DNA from 4 places in the Paenibacillus sp. FSL W8-0194 genome. Region 3 is predicted to be linked to each of the others. Evidence: riboswitches for the same ligand, from Rfam matches in the RefSeq annotation. Region 3 holds a riboswitch; each other region holds the start of a gene.
What was found. Region 3 has a riboswitch for cyclic di-AMP ahead of MKY58_RS27825 (C40 family peptidase). Riboswitches for the same ligand answer to the same signal wherever they lie in the genome.
Positions count from the first base shown of each region.

Region 1: another riboswitch for cyclic di-AMP. It lies ahead of MKY58_RS05480 (TrkH family potassium uptake protein); the one in region 3 lies ahead of MKY58_RS27825 (C40 family peptidase).
Region 2: another riboswitch for cyclic di-AMP. It lies ahead of MKY58_RS22530 (hypothetical protein); the one in region 3 lies ahead of MKY58_RS27825 (C40 family peptidase).
Region 4: another riboswitch for cyclic di-AMP. It lies ahead of MKY58_RS10950 (3D domain-containing protein); the one in region 3 lies ahead of MKY58_RS27825 (C40 family peptidase).

Region 1 is NZ_CP150205.1:1,283,201-1,287,324, forward strand. Features, by position in the region: gene MKY58_RS05475 (type II CAAX endopeptidase family protein) at 1-1,293, opposite strand, end outside; cyclic di-AMP (ydaO/yuaA leader) riboswitch at 1,554-1,694, shown strand; gene MKY58_RS05480 (TrkH family potassium uptake protein) at 1,757-3,100, shown strand; gene MKY58_RS05485 (TrkA family potassium uptake protein) at 3,147-3,815, shown strand; gene MKY58_RS05490 (cation:proton antiporter) at 3,832-4,124, shown strand, end outside.
Region 2 is NZ_CP150205.1:4,921,083-4,925,206, reverse strand. Features, by position in the region: gene MKY58_RS22540 (helix-turn-helix transcriptional regulator) at 126-968, shown strand; tRNA gene MKY58_RS22535 (tRNA-Leu) at 1,107-1,189, shown strand; cyclic di-AMP (ydaO/yuaA leader) riboswitch at 1,653-1,856, shown strand; cyclic di-AMP (ydaO/yuaA leader) riboswitch at 1,966-2,141, shown strand; gene MKY58_RS22530 (hypothetical protein) at 2,319-2,711, shown strand; gene kdpA (potassium-transporting ATPase subunit KdpA) at 2,981-4,124, shown strand, end outside.
Region 3 is NZ_CP150205.1:6,020,481-6,024,604, forward strand. Features, by position in the region: gene MKY58_RS27815 (GNAT family protein) at 71-526, opposite strand; gene MKY58_RS27820 (C40 family peptidase) at 731-1,222, opposite strand; cyclic di-AMP (ydaO/yuaA leader) riboswitch at 1,226-1,364, opposite strand; gene MKY58_RS27825 (C40 family peptidase) at 1,784-2,248, opposite strand; cyclic di-AMP (ydaO/yuaA leader) riboswitch at 2,255-2,394, opposite strand; gene MKY58_RS27830 (hypothetical protein) at 2,655-3,488, opposite strand; gene MKY58_RS27835 (M1 family metallopeptidase) at 3,500-4,124, opposite strand, start outside.
Region 4 is NZ_CP150205.1:2,449,465-2,453,588, forward strand. Features, by position in the region: gene MKY58_RS10935 (transporter substrate-binding domain-containing protein) at 1-205, shown strand, start outside; partial or broken gene MKY58_RS10940 (amino acid ABC transporter permease) at 372-1,025, shown strand; gene MKY58_RS10945 (amino acid ABC transporter ATP-binding protein) at 1,012-1,734, shown strand; cyclic di-AMP (ydaO/yuaA leader) riboswitch at 1,917-2,071, shown strand; gene MKY58_RS10950 (3D domain-containing protein) at 2,100-2,735, shown strand; gene MKY58_RS10955 (polysaccharide deacetylase family protein) at 2,823-3,644, opposite strand; gene MKY58_RS10960 (NADH:flavin oxidoreductase/NADH oxidase) at 3,862-4,124, shown strand, end outside.

The DNA of each region.
Region 1 (4,124 bases), 1.3 Mb from region 3:
GGAAATGCCCGCCATCCACGCCATAATCGGCAGCAGCCAAGGATATAACATGTTGTACGGCGATTGCGTGGCATCGGTCGTCGACCAGCTGTGGATCGTTTTGTCGAGCACGATGTAAATGACGGACTGGACGCCCATCAGAATAAACGCCCATAGGTACCCGGTGTACATGCTGTGCAGCACGTAAGGCCCGTAGCCGGGTTCTTTGGCTTTGGCCCAGGCATTGATGCCGGCTTTGCGCCATAATCCGTCCCCGCCCACGAGCGAGAAGTACAAAAGGGCAGCCATCACCAGGTTAAAGAAGGTCTGGAAACCGAGCATGAAGACAAGGCCGAAATTCGAAACCCCCTCGCCTTGAAATACCGGCAGCATGTTGTACGTGCTGAACGTGGCGACCGCAAAATAAAACACGCTCAGGAAAATGCCCCTCTTGAACGACGTATGGGCCCGGGTCAACGCGCTGTATACGATGGCCAGTACGCCTAGCACGAACGTCAGCAGACCGTAGCCCAAGATGGTCAGCCATTTGGCTTTGGACGTTTCCTTTTCGACGTAGGCCGCATGCGCCTCCGGCACGCTAAAGGTCTGTTCGAAGGAATGAACTTTCCCTTCCTCGAACGTCAATTTGACTTGAAGGCTTGAACGGCCGATCGCCCGGTTCGGGTCGGTGTATACGAGTCCCGCCTCGTTCTCTTTGGTCGACAGCTCCAGCTTGCCCGGGTCGTGACCCATTTGCTGCAGCCAAGGTGCGGCAAGCTCTTCTTTTTTCTCCAGCGACAGGCCGCCTTCCACGATTTTCAGCTTGGTTTCGCGTTTGGTTTTATTCGGGTCCGCCATGGCCGCGGCATAATTCGAATAGCGGGGCGTAACGGAAAAAGCGACGACCTTGCCCGAATTCATATGTACGTCGATATTGGCGTAACCTTCGTTTTGGCGTTCGGCCAAACGGACGCGGAACACGTCGTAGGGATAACTTTTTTCAAACGTTTTGTTGTATTCGTTCAGCAGCTTTTCCCGCGACAAATAGCCGTATAGATCCGAGTTGGACTGGTACGTGATGACCGCGTCCTTGCTCGGGTCCGGCTCCAAATGCAGCGTGTTTTGCATGAAGGCCTCCGCGGCGCGTTGGGCCTCCGCCTTGCTGATGACCTTCGTGTTTTGCTGCTCCAGCGTTTCCGAGGCGGTGGAAGGGAGAATCTGGAACAAGACGAATAAAACGAGTCCGATGACCGCAAAAATGCCCAGCCATTTGTAATTGGCTTTGAGCCGCAGCGGTTGTCCGACGGGATTCATGAAATGCCCCCTTTGTTTGGATTGTAAAGATATATACCTAGTATAAACGTAAACATAGCATACGATGTCCCTCGAAAGCCAGTTTTCTCCCTCATTGGCCGTGAAAAAATGATGAAAATCGTGGAAAGTGATTGTAAACGCGAGAGAAAGGCAGACTTTTATGAGATTTGCGATGCAATCGGGCCGTATTCCCACGTATTCATTCGAATAATGGCTTTGTGATGTAAAACGAATAGGATTATAATCTTTGAAGCAAATGAATAATCCGTACGCCGAATTTCGATATGAAAACGGGGGAACCATTATTTTGGGGTGAATTTCGCTTTTATCCATAGCGAATAGGGCAACCTGTGCATGCCCGAATCCGTCAGCTAACCTCGTAGGCGTTATGCAGCAGGAACCAAACCGAAAGGCATTGGATTTCCGATGCTTTTTTTCTTTTGACTTTTTTAAAGAGGTGACTATGTTGACAGCGAAAATCAGGTGGTTTCGATTGGCTCCCCCGCAAATTCTTGTATTGGGGTTCGCCGGCATTATATTGATCGGAGCCATACTTCTCACCTTGCCGATTTCGAACACGACGGGCAAGCCGCTCCGGTTCATCGATGCTTTGTTTACGGCGACTTCGGCGACTTGCGTTACCGGTTTGGTTGTTAAGGATACGGGAACGTTTTTCAGCACCTTCGGACAAGTCGTTATTATGCTGCTGATTCAGGTCGGGGGGCTCGGTTTCATGACGATGGCCACCTTGTTTTCCCTCGTGCTGAAGCGGAAGATTTCGCTGCGCGACCGCCTGATCCTCCAGGAAGCGATGAACCAGAACACGATGGAGGGCATCGTGCGGCTGATCCGGAAGGTGCTTATCTTTTCGCTCGTGATCGAAGGCTGCGGAGCGGTTTTGTTCGCCATCCGCTGGTCCTTTGACATGCCGGTCGGCCGGGCGGTGTACTTCGGGATATTTCACGGGGTATCGATGTTCAACAACGCGGGCTTCGACCTTTTCGGCCATTTCAACAGCCTGACGGGGTATGTGTACGATCCGCTCGTCAATATCGTCGTCATGTTTTTGATCGTTTCGGGCGGGATCGGATTTATCGTCATGTCGGACCTGGTGGATTACCGGCACAAACGGAAGCTTTCGCTGCATACGAAAATCGTGCTGTCCATGACCGGGGCGCTGATTCTGATCGGGGCGATCGTCATTTTCGTTTTCGAATTCACGAACCCGAAAACGCTCGGTTCCTTGAATTGGGGCGGCAAAATTCTTGCGTCGTTTTTCCAATCGGTCTCGCCGCGGACCGCGGGGGCCAACACGCTGGATCTCGCAAGCATGCGGCAAGCGTCCCAGTTTTTCATGGTCATCCTGATGTTTATCGGCGCATCGCCGGGATCCACCGGAGGCGGGATCAAAACGACCACCTTCACCATTCTGGTCGGCGCGGTCATCGCCATGATCCGCGGACGCGACGATATCGTGCTTTACCGCTACCGCCTGGCGCAGGATCGCATCTTTAAGGCGCTGACGATCACCTTCCTCGCGTTGTTTCTGGTGGTCGGGGTGTCGATGGTGCTTTCGACGACGGAGGACAGCAACTTTTTGACCATTTTGTATGAAACGACTTCGGCTTTCGGGACGGTCGGGCTTTCGCTTGGACTTACGCAGCATTTGACGCTGGTCGGGAAAATATTGATCTGTCTCACGATGTTTGCGGGACGGCTTGGGCCGCTGACCCTGGCTTACGCACTTGGCCCGAAAAAAGGCAAAGAGCTGTACCGGCATCCGGAAGGCAAAATCATTATCGGCTAGTTTCAAAGAAAACAGAAATTGATTAAATAAGGAGTATCAGGAGAGAATGAAAACACAGCAGTTTGTCGTCATCGGTCTGGGACGTTTCGGCTCCAGCCTTGCACTCGAGCTCGTCGATTTGGGATACGAGGTGCTCGGGGTCGATAAAAACGAGGAAGTCGTCAGCGACATGAGCGAATATTTGACGCATGCCGTCGTGGCCGACGCCACGGACGAGGAAGTCCTCAAATCGCTCGGGATCCGCAATTTTGACTGCGGCATCGTCGCGATCGGAGACGATATCCAGATGAGCATCCTGGCCGCGATTTTGCTGAAGGATTTGGGCGTGCGCACGGTCGTGGCCAAGGCGATTTCGGTGCTTCACGGGCGCGCGCTGGAGAAGCTGGGCGTCGACCGGGTCATTTTTCCGGAAAAGGACATGGGGATCCGGGTTGCCCATCAGCTTGTGACGCCGAACCTGCTCGACTACATCGAGCTGTCCAAGGAATACAGCATCGTCGAAATGAAGGTGCCTGAAAAACTGGACTGCAAAACGTTAAACGAAATCAACACCCGCGCCAAATTCGGCTGCAGCATCGTAGCGATCCACCGCCAGGGAAAAGTGATCGTCGCTCCGACCGCAATGGATCAGCTCCGCGCCGGCGACATTATGGTGATCATCGGCGCGAACGACAACATCGACCGGTTCGAAAGCGAAGCCGTCAATGCAGACTAGATGGGAGTAAGTTAACGTGGAAACCCAGACGACCGAAATCATTCATCATATTTTAATCCTGCTGCTCTTTATCATTACCGTCGGGATGTTGGCCGGAAGGCTGGCATCCTGGCTTCGTTTGCCGGACGTTGCCGTGTTTATCATCGCCGGCATGGTGCTGGGGAGAGGTCTGCACCTGATCCATGCGGAAAGCAGCTCGCTGATCAATCAGTTTATTTTGACGGCCGGCTCGGCTTTGATCCTGTTCGATGGCGGCCGGAACCTGAGCTTTGGCGGACTGCGAAAGGTTTGGATCACCCTGTCGCTATT
Region 2 (4,124 bases), 1.1 Mb from region 3:
GTAAAGGCAAATTCGGCAGTCATCGCCGTTACCGGGAAAGTGTATAATGGTTCTTATCATGGGACTAGATGAGGGTTTATCCTAGGAGAAATTCTCCTAGGGAACGGGAAGGGGAGGAGAAGCACTTGTGGGAAAAAGCGGATGGGGAGCGTCTTCGGGAGCTTGCCCAGTTTTTGCGGACCCGGCGCGCCCGGATGACGCCGGAGCAGGCCGGATTGAAGGTGGAGGGGCGCAGGCGGACTCCGGGACTTCGGCGCAGCGAGGTGGCGCTGCTTGCCGGCATCAGCGTCGATTGGTATACGTGGCTGGAACAGGGCCGAAACATACAGGTGTCTTCCCAGGTGACGGAGAGCATCGCGCGCGCCCTGCAGCTTGATGCCGATGAAAAAAAACATCTGTTTCTGCTTGCTTTGCAGCAGTATCCCCCCGTTTCGGAGGAGGCTGCCGCGGAAATTACGCCGGCGCTTCAGCGGTTTCTGGACCTGCAGGGAACAAGCCCGGCTTACGTGACCGACCAGCGCTTAAACATCGTGGGATGGAACCGGATCGCCAGCATGGTGTATGGAGAATATGAAACGATGCCGGCAAGGGAACGCAACTCCGTCTGGCGTACGTTTACCTCCCCGGATGTCCGCAGCCTGCTCCGGGAACGTTGGGAAGCCCATGCCCGGCACCGTCTGGCGCAATTTCGGGCAAACTACGCCAAATTCGCCGGGGATCCATGGTGGACGGACATGATCGGGGAATTAAACCGCGCAAGCGAAGAATTCAGGGCGTGGTGGCCGCGGCATGACGTCTTAAACGGCCCCGAAGGGAAAAAAATCATTCATCATCCGGCCGCGGGCAGGCTCGAATTCGAGCAGGTTTCGTTTGTGACGTCCGACGACCCGGGTTTGACCGTCACGATCAACGTTCCGACGGCGGAAGGCGATACGGTCGCCAAGCTGGGCAAGCTGTTGAAGGAATGAACGGGCTTTGGTCCACGGCCCGTTTTTACGCAACGGATCATATATTCCCTGGGATCGGACTGGATAAAAGAAATAAGCTATTTACATATCGTGATAATCGGTGTATAATAACAGAGTTGCTGCAAAAGTTAATATTATGCGGTAGTGGTGGAATGGCAGACACGCTATCTTGAGGGGGTAGTGGGCGTATGCCCGTGGAGGTTCGAGTCCTCTCTACCGCATTGACGATCTGACCGAGAAAATCCCTGTTTTGCAGGGATTTTTTTGTTGCACCGGGCAATGTTTCGCCATCCAAGCGTTCGTCCGTAAAAAGAAGCTTTTGCCGCCGCGGGAAATTCCATAGACTCACATATAACGAAAGAGGCCAATGCGGCCTCTTTTTTGTTTTGCTCCATTCTTTATGCTTTTAGGTCGCCATAGGGCAATGGTTCACGATTCGATTGGGCCCGGCCGGTTTGCGGAAAAAGGGATCCGATTCAAAGGAACGCAATAGAAGGGGCTTTCGAATCCATTGCCAAAAACGCGAAAAATAGAGAGCATGCGAGAGCTTGGCGCAGATAAAGACTTTTGTAAGCGGTAACCTGTATGCTAGGGTCGTCATTTTACGCGGATAACGATTTCGCGTCTCCTTTACATGCCGATGCACGCGGGTGTATGATTCAAATCGTAATTGAACATGTTTCCATTTTTAAATCGCTGAGTTTCCGTTTGAAGAAGCGGAAATCGGGGGAACCAATCGCGCGTCCCGTCGTCCGGTGTGAGAGTCGGAAGGCAGGGAGGCGCCGGGGTGAATCCTGCGAACGGATGCCATGGATCCGATCGCGGGTAGAGCGACTCTCACCGCTCGAATCCGTCAGCTAACCTCGTAAGCGTCGCCTGAGAGAGGAATGATGAAACTTGTGATCGATGAACATCGGCCGCAGGGGATCGGATGACCTCTGTGGTTTTTTATTGCCAAAAACGCAACGTTGCACAAAATGGATGAAAGTCAATAGAAACGTCTTTAACGCTGAATTCTGGCTTTGGCCGGAAGCGGGGGAACCAACGCGCCGTTTGCTTCCACAAGCGGATGGCGCCGGGGTGAATCCCTTTGTCCGAAAACCGGACGGGGGAAGGGCGACTCTCACGCCCTAATCCGTCAGCTAACCTCGTAAGCGTATCGGGAGAGGCCCCATTCGTCGTGAGCGATATTTCATGGCTTTCTTTGGTCATGGATGTTGGAAGCCGCGGGAAAGAATCCTCTTTCCTGCGGCTTTTTTTTATTCGGGTCAGCATTTCGGATAAGCATTTTTAATAAAAGGTGCGATTGTTGCGGATTGCCCGATCCAGAAACGAAAGGAGGCGAGAGCCGTGGAGGAGGAACTCATCGTCGTGACGGCCCCGAACGAGGCCGGGCGCAATTTTATCAAGCTTTTGATCTATCTCAAGCGGCCTTTCGCCGCGCTGACGAACAATGCCAAGGAAGAACGCGATCTGAAGAAGCTGGGCGTCTCCAAAGTCATCCGGCTCCATACCAACAACACGGAGGAATGGGTCGTGCCTGAGTGGCGGATCGGCCGGATTTTTATATTCGAAAACAGTTTGAATTTAACGTGCCGTTACTTGCAAATTTGCCGTGCTTGGACGCCGGATTCGATATACGTAATCACCCGGGCGCATCACTCGCCGGGCATTTACCGGGGGCTTGGCGCGGATCACGTCATTCACACGTTGAACGGCGAAGTCGGATTTTTGCTGAAATAAGGGATTTGACAAGGAGAGCGTTGAACCATGATGGATTTTTTAATGATTTTAACGCTTGCGGGCGTGTTCGGAATCTTTTTGCTGTTCCTCATGTGGTGCGGCCATGTCGTGGATGGGGGAGGCGAAGGCCGATGATCGTGGTTTTGGTGCTGACGGCGTTTGTGTTCGTCTACCTGGCGTATGCCTTGATCCATCCGGAACGGTTTTAGAAAGGCCGGGCGGAGCAGGCTTAGACGCCTTCGACCCGCTTATAAGAGGAGGAAACGATTTTGGATATATTGCAGATAGGCATCGTGATCGTGGTGCTGCTGCTGTTGGTCAAACCGGCAGGCAGTTATATTTACCACGTATTTTCTAACGAGGCGAACTGGACGGACCGGATGTTCGGTCCCGTGGAGGAGTTTTTTTATGCCGTCATCGGTCTTCGGAAACGCTCCGGGATGAGCTGGAAAACATACGCCCTAAGCATGATGGCGACGAACGTCGTGCTGGTGGCCGCAAGTTACGCGGCGCTGAGATGGATGGGCGGACTGCCGGCAAACCCGAACGGGACGGGAAACATGGAGGCGAGCTTGTCCTTCAACACCGTCATCAGCTTTATGACGAATACGAACCTGCAGCATTACAGCGGGGAAAGCGGCATGTCGTATTTGGGGCAAATGATCGTCATCACGATGATGATGTTTACGTCGGCCGCGTCCGGCCTGGCCGTGGCGATCGCTTTCATGCGGGGCATAACCCGCCGGCGGGGCGGACTCGGCAACTTTTTCGAGGATTTCGTCAAAGCCCATGTCCGGGTGTTCCTGCCGCTCGCGTTGATCGTTACCCTGGTGCTTGTGGGGTTGAAGGTGCCGCAGACGCTTGATCAGGCGGTGACCGTGAACACGCTTGGCGGCGCTGTGCAGCATATCGCGATGGGGCCGGTAGCGTCCCTGGAATCGATCAAACATCTGGGAACGAACGGCGGCGGATTTTTCGGGGCGAACTCGTCACATCCGTTCGAGAATCCGAGTCCGCTCACGAACGTCATCGAAATTTTAAGCATGTGGACGATATCGGCCGCGCTGCCTTACACGTTCGGGCGTTTCGCCGGCAACCGCAAGCAGGGCTGGATTCTTTTTTCGGCCATGATGGTGCTGTTCCTGGCGTTCCTGTCCCTGACGTACGTCTCGGAAAAAAGCGGCAACCCGCTGATCCATCAGCTGGGCATCGACGCTTCGCAGGGCAGCATGGAAGGAAAAGAAGTTCGTTTCGGCGTGGCGCAGTCCGCTTTGTTCACGGCGGTGACGACCGCGGCGACGACCGGTTCGGTCAATAACATGCACGATACGCTGACCCCGCTCGGCGGGCTGGCTCCGCTGGCTCAGATGATGCTGAACGTCGTCTTCGGGGGCAAAGGCGTCGGGCTGGTCA
Region 3 (4,124 bases):
AAAAAGCAAACGAAAGCCAGTTTAAATCCACTAAACGTACACAATTTTGTACCATTTTTCATTGACGTTTTTAAAGCCCTTGATAAACCATGCAGTAAAAGCGCTCGACGCCTTCAGGCGTCTGTTTTTCGTACGTATCGGTGATCTCGAATCCTGCCTTGACGTAAGCGCGTATCGCCCGCAAATTCCAATCCTGTACCTCCAGATCGATCTCCTGTCCGGGAAAGCGGTCTTTTGCCGTCTCCACGATCGCCTGGATAAAGCCCGGACCTCGTCCCTGGCCGCATAAATCCGGCCGCATGCCTAAACCGAGGCGCACGACGTTGACCATCGGAAACAGCTGCGCGAACCCGCATAGCTGCCCGTCTCCATCCAGCACCGAAACGTATTGCTGCCTCCGCAGATCCGGATCTCCAAGCTCGATGCCGAGGGCCTCCATCTGCTCCCAGGGAAGCCAGCCGTAGATGCGGTCGTAAGGGGGGGCGTACATCCAGCCGCAGCAGGCCTCGGCCTGCTCCCGCGTCATGGGCGTAACGGTATAAGAGTCCTTCGAAACGTTCACAAGAAGCCTCCTTTCGTAAGAGACGTCCGCTGCTAAGTAGCATTTGATGATTCCATAAAATCTATTCCTCGGGGATCAAGCGCGACAAGCGCAAAAAATCCCGTACGGAGATTCGGCAAAAATCTCGGTACGGGCTGTCGTACAAACCGTGCGGATCAGGCAAAAATGTTATTCAACGTCATCATTGTCTGCAGAATCGACGGCAGAGGCTTGATATGTATCACTGCTCATAATACGTTTCGCGCCAACGTAGCGGTTGACGTAATAGCTTTCGCTAAGCGAACTGACGACAACGCCGCGGGATGTCGAAGCATGTGCGAATTTACCGTCGCCGACGTAAATGCCGACATGGGAAACGCCGGAACCGGATGTATTAAAAAATACGAGATCTCCTGCTCTCAAATCGCTGCGGGAAACGGAAGTGCCCATCGTAAACTGCGAACCGGACTGGTGAGGCAGGTTGATGCCGAGATGCTTAAATACGTACATCGTAAATCCGGAGCAGTCAAAGCCGTTGGTCGTCGTTCCTCCGGTTCTGTATTTCGTTCCGAGCACATCGTCGATGACTTTGTCCATTTTCGAATCCGCGAAAGCGCTTCCGGCCCCAACGGTAAATACGATGGCAAAACTCATGACTGCTGCTGCTAGCTTCTTTTTCAAAATTAATACTCCTTCCGGTGCCTGCGAGGTTAGCTTAAGGATTCGGTAGAAGGTCCCCTATGATCCCTCTGTTGCAAGATCAATTCACCCGTAAATGGTTCCCCCGCTTCCCTAGTGTGAGGAAATTCGGCATATGTCTTTTTACACTATATACTTCAGGAGCCGCCTGTTTACAGGCAACGGCTCAACAAAGATTACAAAGTTGTTACTAACGCTGGGATTATTGTAACAAAGGAATGACGTTTTGGCAATTGTTTCTATGCCTAAACCTTCAAAAAAATCACCATAATTTCGGGATTTTTGCCAAATCGGCTCCAACGAAGGACAATTATAAGCGTTTTTTACTTAGAAAATTGGTTTATTTAACGGAAAGGAAGGGTAAATCATAGTTGAAGGCACGTGGATGAGCGGAGTTTGAAAGTTCGAAAAAAATTTTTTTTGAAAGTTGTTACTTTTTTAGGTTTTCAAACGTCTAATAAGTAACAGGAAACCCGCGAGGGATTTCGGCAAAAATCTCCGCGCGGGCATCGTAAGCTTTTTCGTATGTTTATGGGTGAGTTTCTAGTTGTAGACGGCCGCTTTGTATTTAGCGGTACTCATGACACGTTTGGCGCCAATGTAGCGATTGGCGAAATAGCTGTTGCTGAGCTTGCTGATGGTCACGCCTTTCGAAGAAGACGAATGGGCAAATTTTCCGTTTCCTACGTAGATTCCGACATGGGATACGCCTGCGCCGCTCGTATTGAAGAATACCAGATCTCCGGCACGCAAATTGCTTTTGGAGACGGCGGTGCCGATTTTGAATTGGGCGCTGGATTGGCGCGGAATGGAAACCCCTAATTTTTGGAATACATAACGCGTAAACCCGGAGCAATCAAAACCTTTGGTCGTCGTTCCTCCGGTTTTGTAGGAAACGCCGATGGTGCTGTTCACGACATGACTCAGAGAAGATTGCGCGAATACGCTGGTTCCCATGGAGAACATAAGCGTCAAACCAAGCGCCGCGGCTGTTAACTTCTTTTTCAAAAATATAAACCCCTTCCATGTTGCCTGCGAGGTTAGCTTAAGGATTCGGTTGAAGGTCGTCCCCTATGATCCCTATGCTGCGAGATCAATTCACCCAAAGTGGTTCCCCCGCTTCCCGGTGCCAAGGAATTCGGCCTTGATCAAGCACCCGAAAGTGACTATTGATGACGATTAATTGGTATTTTCGTTGAAAATATCGTTACAGCACAATATGAAAAAGTTACAGTAAAAATGACAAAGTTGTTACTAACTGCTTACTCGGATTATTTTAACAGAGGATGACGACTTTGGCAAATCGTTCGGGATCTAAAAACGACAAAAACCCCGCCCTTTTTATTTTGAAAGGGGGGGGTTTTTCTTATATCAAGGGGTTGGAGTGATGACAAAAAGTTAACTTTTTGATGATTTATTTTTCCGTGCCCCGATGCGCTTGGGCGTACCACAGGTCAAACTTCGCCGAAATGCCCCATAATCTCATAATGCAGCTGACGAGGTGGTAGCCCTGCTGGAGGATGAGCGCGATGATGCCTGCCCACATCCAGGAAACTCCCGTACAGAGGCTGAACAAAATCAGGCTGAGCGAGCCGAGTATCAGCGAAACGCCGATGAGCGGGAACGCGCCGCGCAGGCAGTGCCACAAGGGAGGCAACAAGCCGCCGCCGCCGGTCTTGCCGAACTGCATGAAAAGAATCAGTTGGTGCACGATATATCCGTACAGGAGCCATCCCAAAATCCAGGGAAGAACGGACAGGCCCATGGATTGCAGCGGCATCCCGTCCAGAAGCGCCGCATATACCTTAGGTATGACCCAGTAGGCCGGGGCCGCGAGCAGAACCCATTCGATCAAGTGAAACAGAAGGACGGTTTTTCCGTGGCGCTTCATGCCTTGGAAGAAAAACAGCCCGACTTCGCCCTCGCGTTCACGGTGCAGCCCGTAAAAAATTCCGGCATGGATAAAAGGGGTCAGCAGCATGCGAAGGGCAAACATCGAAAGAAGAATCCAAATGTACATATGCACCGTGCCGCTGTCGGAAAGGCTCATTTTGCCTTCGATGTAATAAAGCAGCTGGCTGAGCTCATTGGGCTCGGGGTCCGGATAACGCATCAGCAGCGGAGTGACGGCCGAATGGACCAGCCTGTACAGAAAGTAGCCCCAAATCAGCTGGTACAAAAAGAGAATGATGACGATATAAAATTGGTTTTTAAGACTTTTCCAGCCATGCGCAATATGGGATTTCACCGGTTCTCACCTCACCAGGACAGACTTCCAAGCAGCGTCTCGATCAGCTTGGTGATGCTTACGTTCCAGCGGACCAGAACCTTCTTGTCCATATCCGCTTTCAAGTAATTGTTGAAGTGCCTGTTCTCGATCACGATCGTGTATTCCGGATCGACCATCGCCCAGGCGAGCGGTGCCTTATACTCCAGCTTGAATTCGGCGCTTTCCGCCGAGCCGTTCCAGACTTTGTTCAGCGTATGCCCGTCCGTGAAGGTGAAGCGTACCGGGACTTGGGGGAAATCTCCGCCTTTTTTCGAAATTTTTACAATCGACTCATAGACGGGGCCGGAAGCTGCATCCTTCTTGCGGACGGAGATGGAATCGACCGCGAAGTCGGCCATTTGATTTCCGTAAACGTATTGATCGAAAAAGGACTGCCAGGATTGCCGGGTAACCTGCTCGACCACCTTTTGGAAGTCTGCCGTCGTCGGATGTTTGAAACGGTATTTTTTTGCGTAGGTGCCTAGAATTTTGTTCATCGTTTGCTTCCCGACTTGCTGTTCCATCGCCTTTAGCAGGAGTTTGCCCCGGTAATAGACGTTCAGGGCGTATTGATCCTGGGAGCCGTATTTCCATGCTTCCTGCGTCAGCGACATC
Region 4 (4,124 bases), 2.5 Mb from region 3:
TGCGGAAGCTTTCATTAAAAACGTCAAAGGTCTGACGATTGCCGAAGCCGTGCCGGAATACGAAGAAGACGGTTATGCCATCGGCGTGAAAAAAGGCAACAAAGAGCTTCTCGACCAGATCAACAAAACGCTGGACCGCCTGAAATCGGAAAACAAAATCGATCAATTCGTATCCGAGGCAAGCGACCTCGCCGCGCAAAAATAAATTCGGCGACATAATAAATAGGCACGGAGGAAAAATATGCGGAAGCCATTTCCGCTATTTTTTCTGCCCCGGGGTGCCGGCGGCATGTCGAATCTATGAGGGATTCCGTGCTGCTTAATAGGCTCCGGTCCCAGTAATATAAGGAGGAACAGACCGTTACATGGACATTTTTAATATTTTTTGGACGTATCGCTCCTATTTCTTCACGGGAGTTCAATACACGCTGCTGCTTGCGGTCATCGGCGTTTTTTGCGGTTTTATACTCGGCATGCTGGTTTCGCTGCTGCGGATGTCCCGGATTCGGGTTCTTCGCTTCATCGGATCCATCTGGGTTGAGTTTTTGAGGGGAACGCCGATGCTCGTGCAGCTGTTCATCATCCATTACGGGCTCGTCTCGTTCGGCATCAAATTTTCAGCCATTGAGTCGGGCGCGATTACGTTAACGATCAACAGCTCCGCTTATTTGGCGGAAATTTTTCGGGCGGGCATTCAAGGCGTCGACAAAGGGCAGGCCGAAGCCGCCCGTTCGCTCGGGATGAGCAAAGCCATGACGATGAGGCATATCGTCCTTCCACAAGCTGTTAAAAGCGTGCTGCCGGCGATCGGCAACGAATTCATTACCATTATCAAAGAATCTTCGATCGTGTCCTTTATCGGGGTCGGCGATTTGATGTATCAAGCCGGGGCCGTCAACACCATCACGTATGATTACCTTAAACCGCTGCTGATCATCGCCGTGATTTATTTCATCATGACGTTTTTGCTTTCCAAGCTGCTTGGTTTGTTCGAAAGGAGGTTGAGAACGGATGATCACCGTTAAAGATCTGCATAAATCGTACGGAAAACTGGAGATTTTGAAGGGCGTCGACATCGAAATCGCGAAGGGGGAGGTCGTCGTCGTCATCGGCCCGAGCGGATCGGGGAAAAGCACCTTCCTCCGCTGCCTGAACTTGCTGGAAGTTCCCACGAGCGGCGAAATCATGTTTGAAGGCGAGTCGATCACCGGAAAACGGCATAACATCAACCTGACCCGCGAAAAAATGGGCATGGTGTTCCAGCAGTTTAACCTGTTCCCGCATAAAACGGTGCTGCAAAACATTACGCTGGCTCCGGTCAAAGTGAAAAAGATGCCGCAGGGCGAAGCTGAAAAAATCGCGATGGACCTGCTGCGGACCGTCGGGCTGGAAGACAAAAAGGATGCTTATCCTTCCCAGCTTTCCGGAGGGCAGAAGCAGCGGATCGCCATCGCGCGGGCGCTGGCCATGCAGCCTCACGTGATGCTGTTCGACGAACCGACGTCGGCGCTGGATCCCGAGATGGTCGGCGAGGTGCTCGAGGTCATGAAAAAGCTTGCCGAAGGCGGCATGACGATGGTCATCGTGACGCACGAGATGGGCTTCGCCAGAGAGGTCGGGGACCGCATTATCTTTATGGACGGCGGTAAAATCATGGAAGAAGGAACGCCTGCCGAGGTGTTCAACAATCCGCAAAATCCGCGAACCAAAGACTTTTTGAGCAAGGTACTATAGAGATCCCATATTTTCAAGCTTCGGGCTTCGTTTGCTGCCCGGGGCTTTTTTTGTGCGATTGTAACTTTTGCTTCATTTTTTTCGAAATCTTTTTGCGCGAAAACGCCTTGATAATGGCACTTTTTTGGTGGGAGATTGCAATTTGGTAACATTTTCATGCGCACAGGTTACAAAATTGTGATATATTGAATGAGCCAAAACTTTGGAACGAAAAGTGCGGGGGACCATTTCCACCGTGAATCACCATGTTCACTTGGGGTGAATCGTATTCGATCGTAGGGTTGTCTCCTCAATCCGAACCCGACAGCTAACCTCGCAGGCATGAAGGATTTTAAGGAGGAACTATGAAAAAGAGATTTATGAAAATGAAGTTTTTTGCAGCGGCGCTGGGCATTGCATTGGCGGTACAGGCCGTGCCGGTCCATGCGGATTCCGTCCATGTAGCCAAGGAAGGCGACACTTACTATACGCTTTCGAAACAATACGGCGTGAACCTGAACCAATTGATGAACGCAAATCCGAACATACCGGCAACCAACATTTACGCCGGATTGAAGCTGAACATACCTGCAAGCGAAACGATGAAAGCCTATGCCGATCCTGCTCCGGTGGCGATTTCAGCATCGCTTAACGTCGATTCCGGCGAAAAAGTCGTCGAAGCTTGGGGCAAGACCTTCGCTTACAACAAAACGCTGAAAGTCAAAGCGACGGCATATTCCTCGGCCGCCAGCGAAAACGGCAAATGGGGAGCCGTCGACTATTTCGGGAACCCCTTGGAGCTCGGCACGATCGCGGTCGACCCGTCCGTCATTCCGCTCGGCACGAAAGTGCTCGTAACGGGGCACAGCTTCCCGGGCCTTCCGAAAAAAGCATTCGTGGCGACAGCCAGCGATACCGGCAGCGCGATCAAAGGCAACCGCATCGACATTTTCGTGCCGGGAAGCCCTCAGTCGGTCAGCAACTTCGGTTTCCAGGACGTCGAACTGTATTTCATTAAATAAGATGGCATCCCGTCATCTGCCAATATACCGGAACGCTAAAACAGCCTCTGCGATGAATTCGCGGAGGCTGTTTTGCGGTTGAAGCCGTCATTTGTCTTTTTGGATTTTCAGCAGCTTCGGCACGGTCACGAACGTGTATCCCTTTTGCTTCAGTTCTCGAATGACTTCCGGCAAGGCTTCGATTGTTCCGGTCAAATCGGAAGTGCTTCCGCCTCCGGCATGCTGCAGGATGATGGAGCCTTGCCCGGCCGCGGTCATGATGTTTTTTTTGACGGTGTTTTTGCCGATGCCTTTCCAATCCAGCGAATCCACGTTCCAGTTCACGATCTTGTATCCTTCCCGCTTGGCCCAGCGCAGCTGGCTTTCGGTAATGTCCCCGTAAGGCGGCCGGATGAGCTTCGGCTTGTAGCCGGTCAGGCCGTACAAAATGTTTTCCGTTCGGATGATTTGGTCCATGTATTCGGACATGGTCAACTTGTGGAACTGGGGATGGTTGTAGGAATGATTTCCGATGACATGTCCCTCCCGCACGATGCGGGCGACAAGGTCGGGGTGTTTTTTGGCCCGGCTGCCGACGACAAAAAACGTCGCTTTCACTTTGTTTTCGGACAAGATGCGGAGCACCTGCGGCGTAAACCGGGGATCCGGGACGTCGTCGAACGTGAGGGCGATTTGCTTGACGCGGGGGCCGTGGATTTTGAACGTATCCGGATATTTTTTGATCAGCTGACCCAAGGTCAGCGTCTGGTTCTCCTGTCCTTTTTCCGCCCGGCTGGTTGCGCCGGTTTCCTTGGCGGGATGGGAGGGAGAGGGTTCTGTCAGCTTTGCCGCTTGAAGGCCGGGGTCTGGGCAAAGGAGGCTGATCAGAAGCAGCCCCAAACAGGCTTTGCCGAGATAGGCGTTTCTCATAACGGTAATCGGCTCCTTTCGGCGGTGTGCTCATAAATGAAACGGTCTCTACTGTTATGTCCCGAATTGGAAGGAATTATGATGGATGGGCCAAATCCATGCCGCATATTGCCAACATTCCGGGCCGAAGGTGTATAATAATGTGTGCAAACTTGTCCTGTTGAGCAAGATATAGGCATAACCACAAGACTAAAGCTCGCTGAAAGGAGACTTAAGCATGGCGGATTTATTTACACCTTACGTATTAAAGGGATTGTCATTAAAAAATCGGATCGTGATGCCTCCGATGTGCCAATATTCGGTACAGGCTGAAGATGGCGTTCCTAACAACTGGCATTTTGTGCATTATGTTTCCAGGGCGGTCGGCGGAACAGGACTGATCATCGTCGAGATGACGGCAGTGCATCCGGATGGGCGCATCACGAACCGGGATACGGGAATTTGGAGCGACGAGCAGATCCCCGCATACCGCAAAATCGT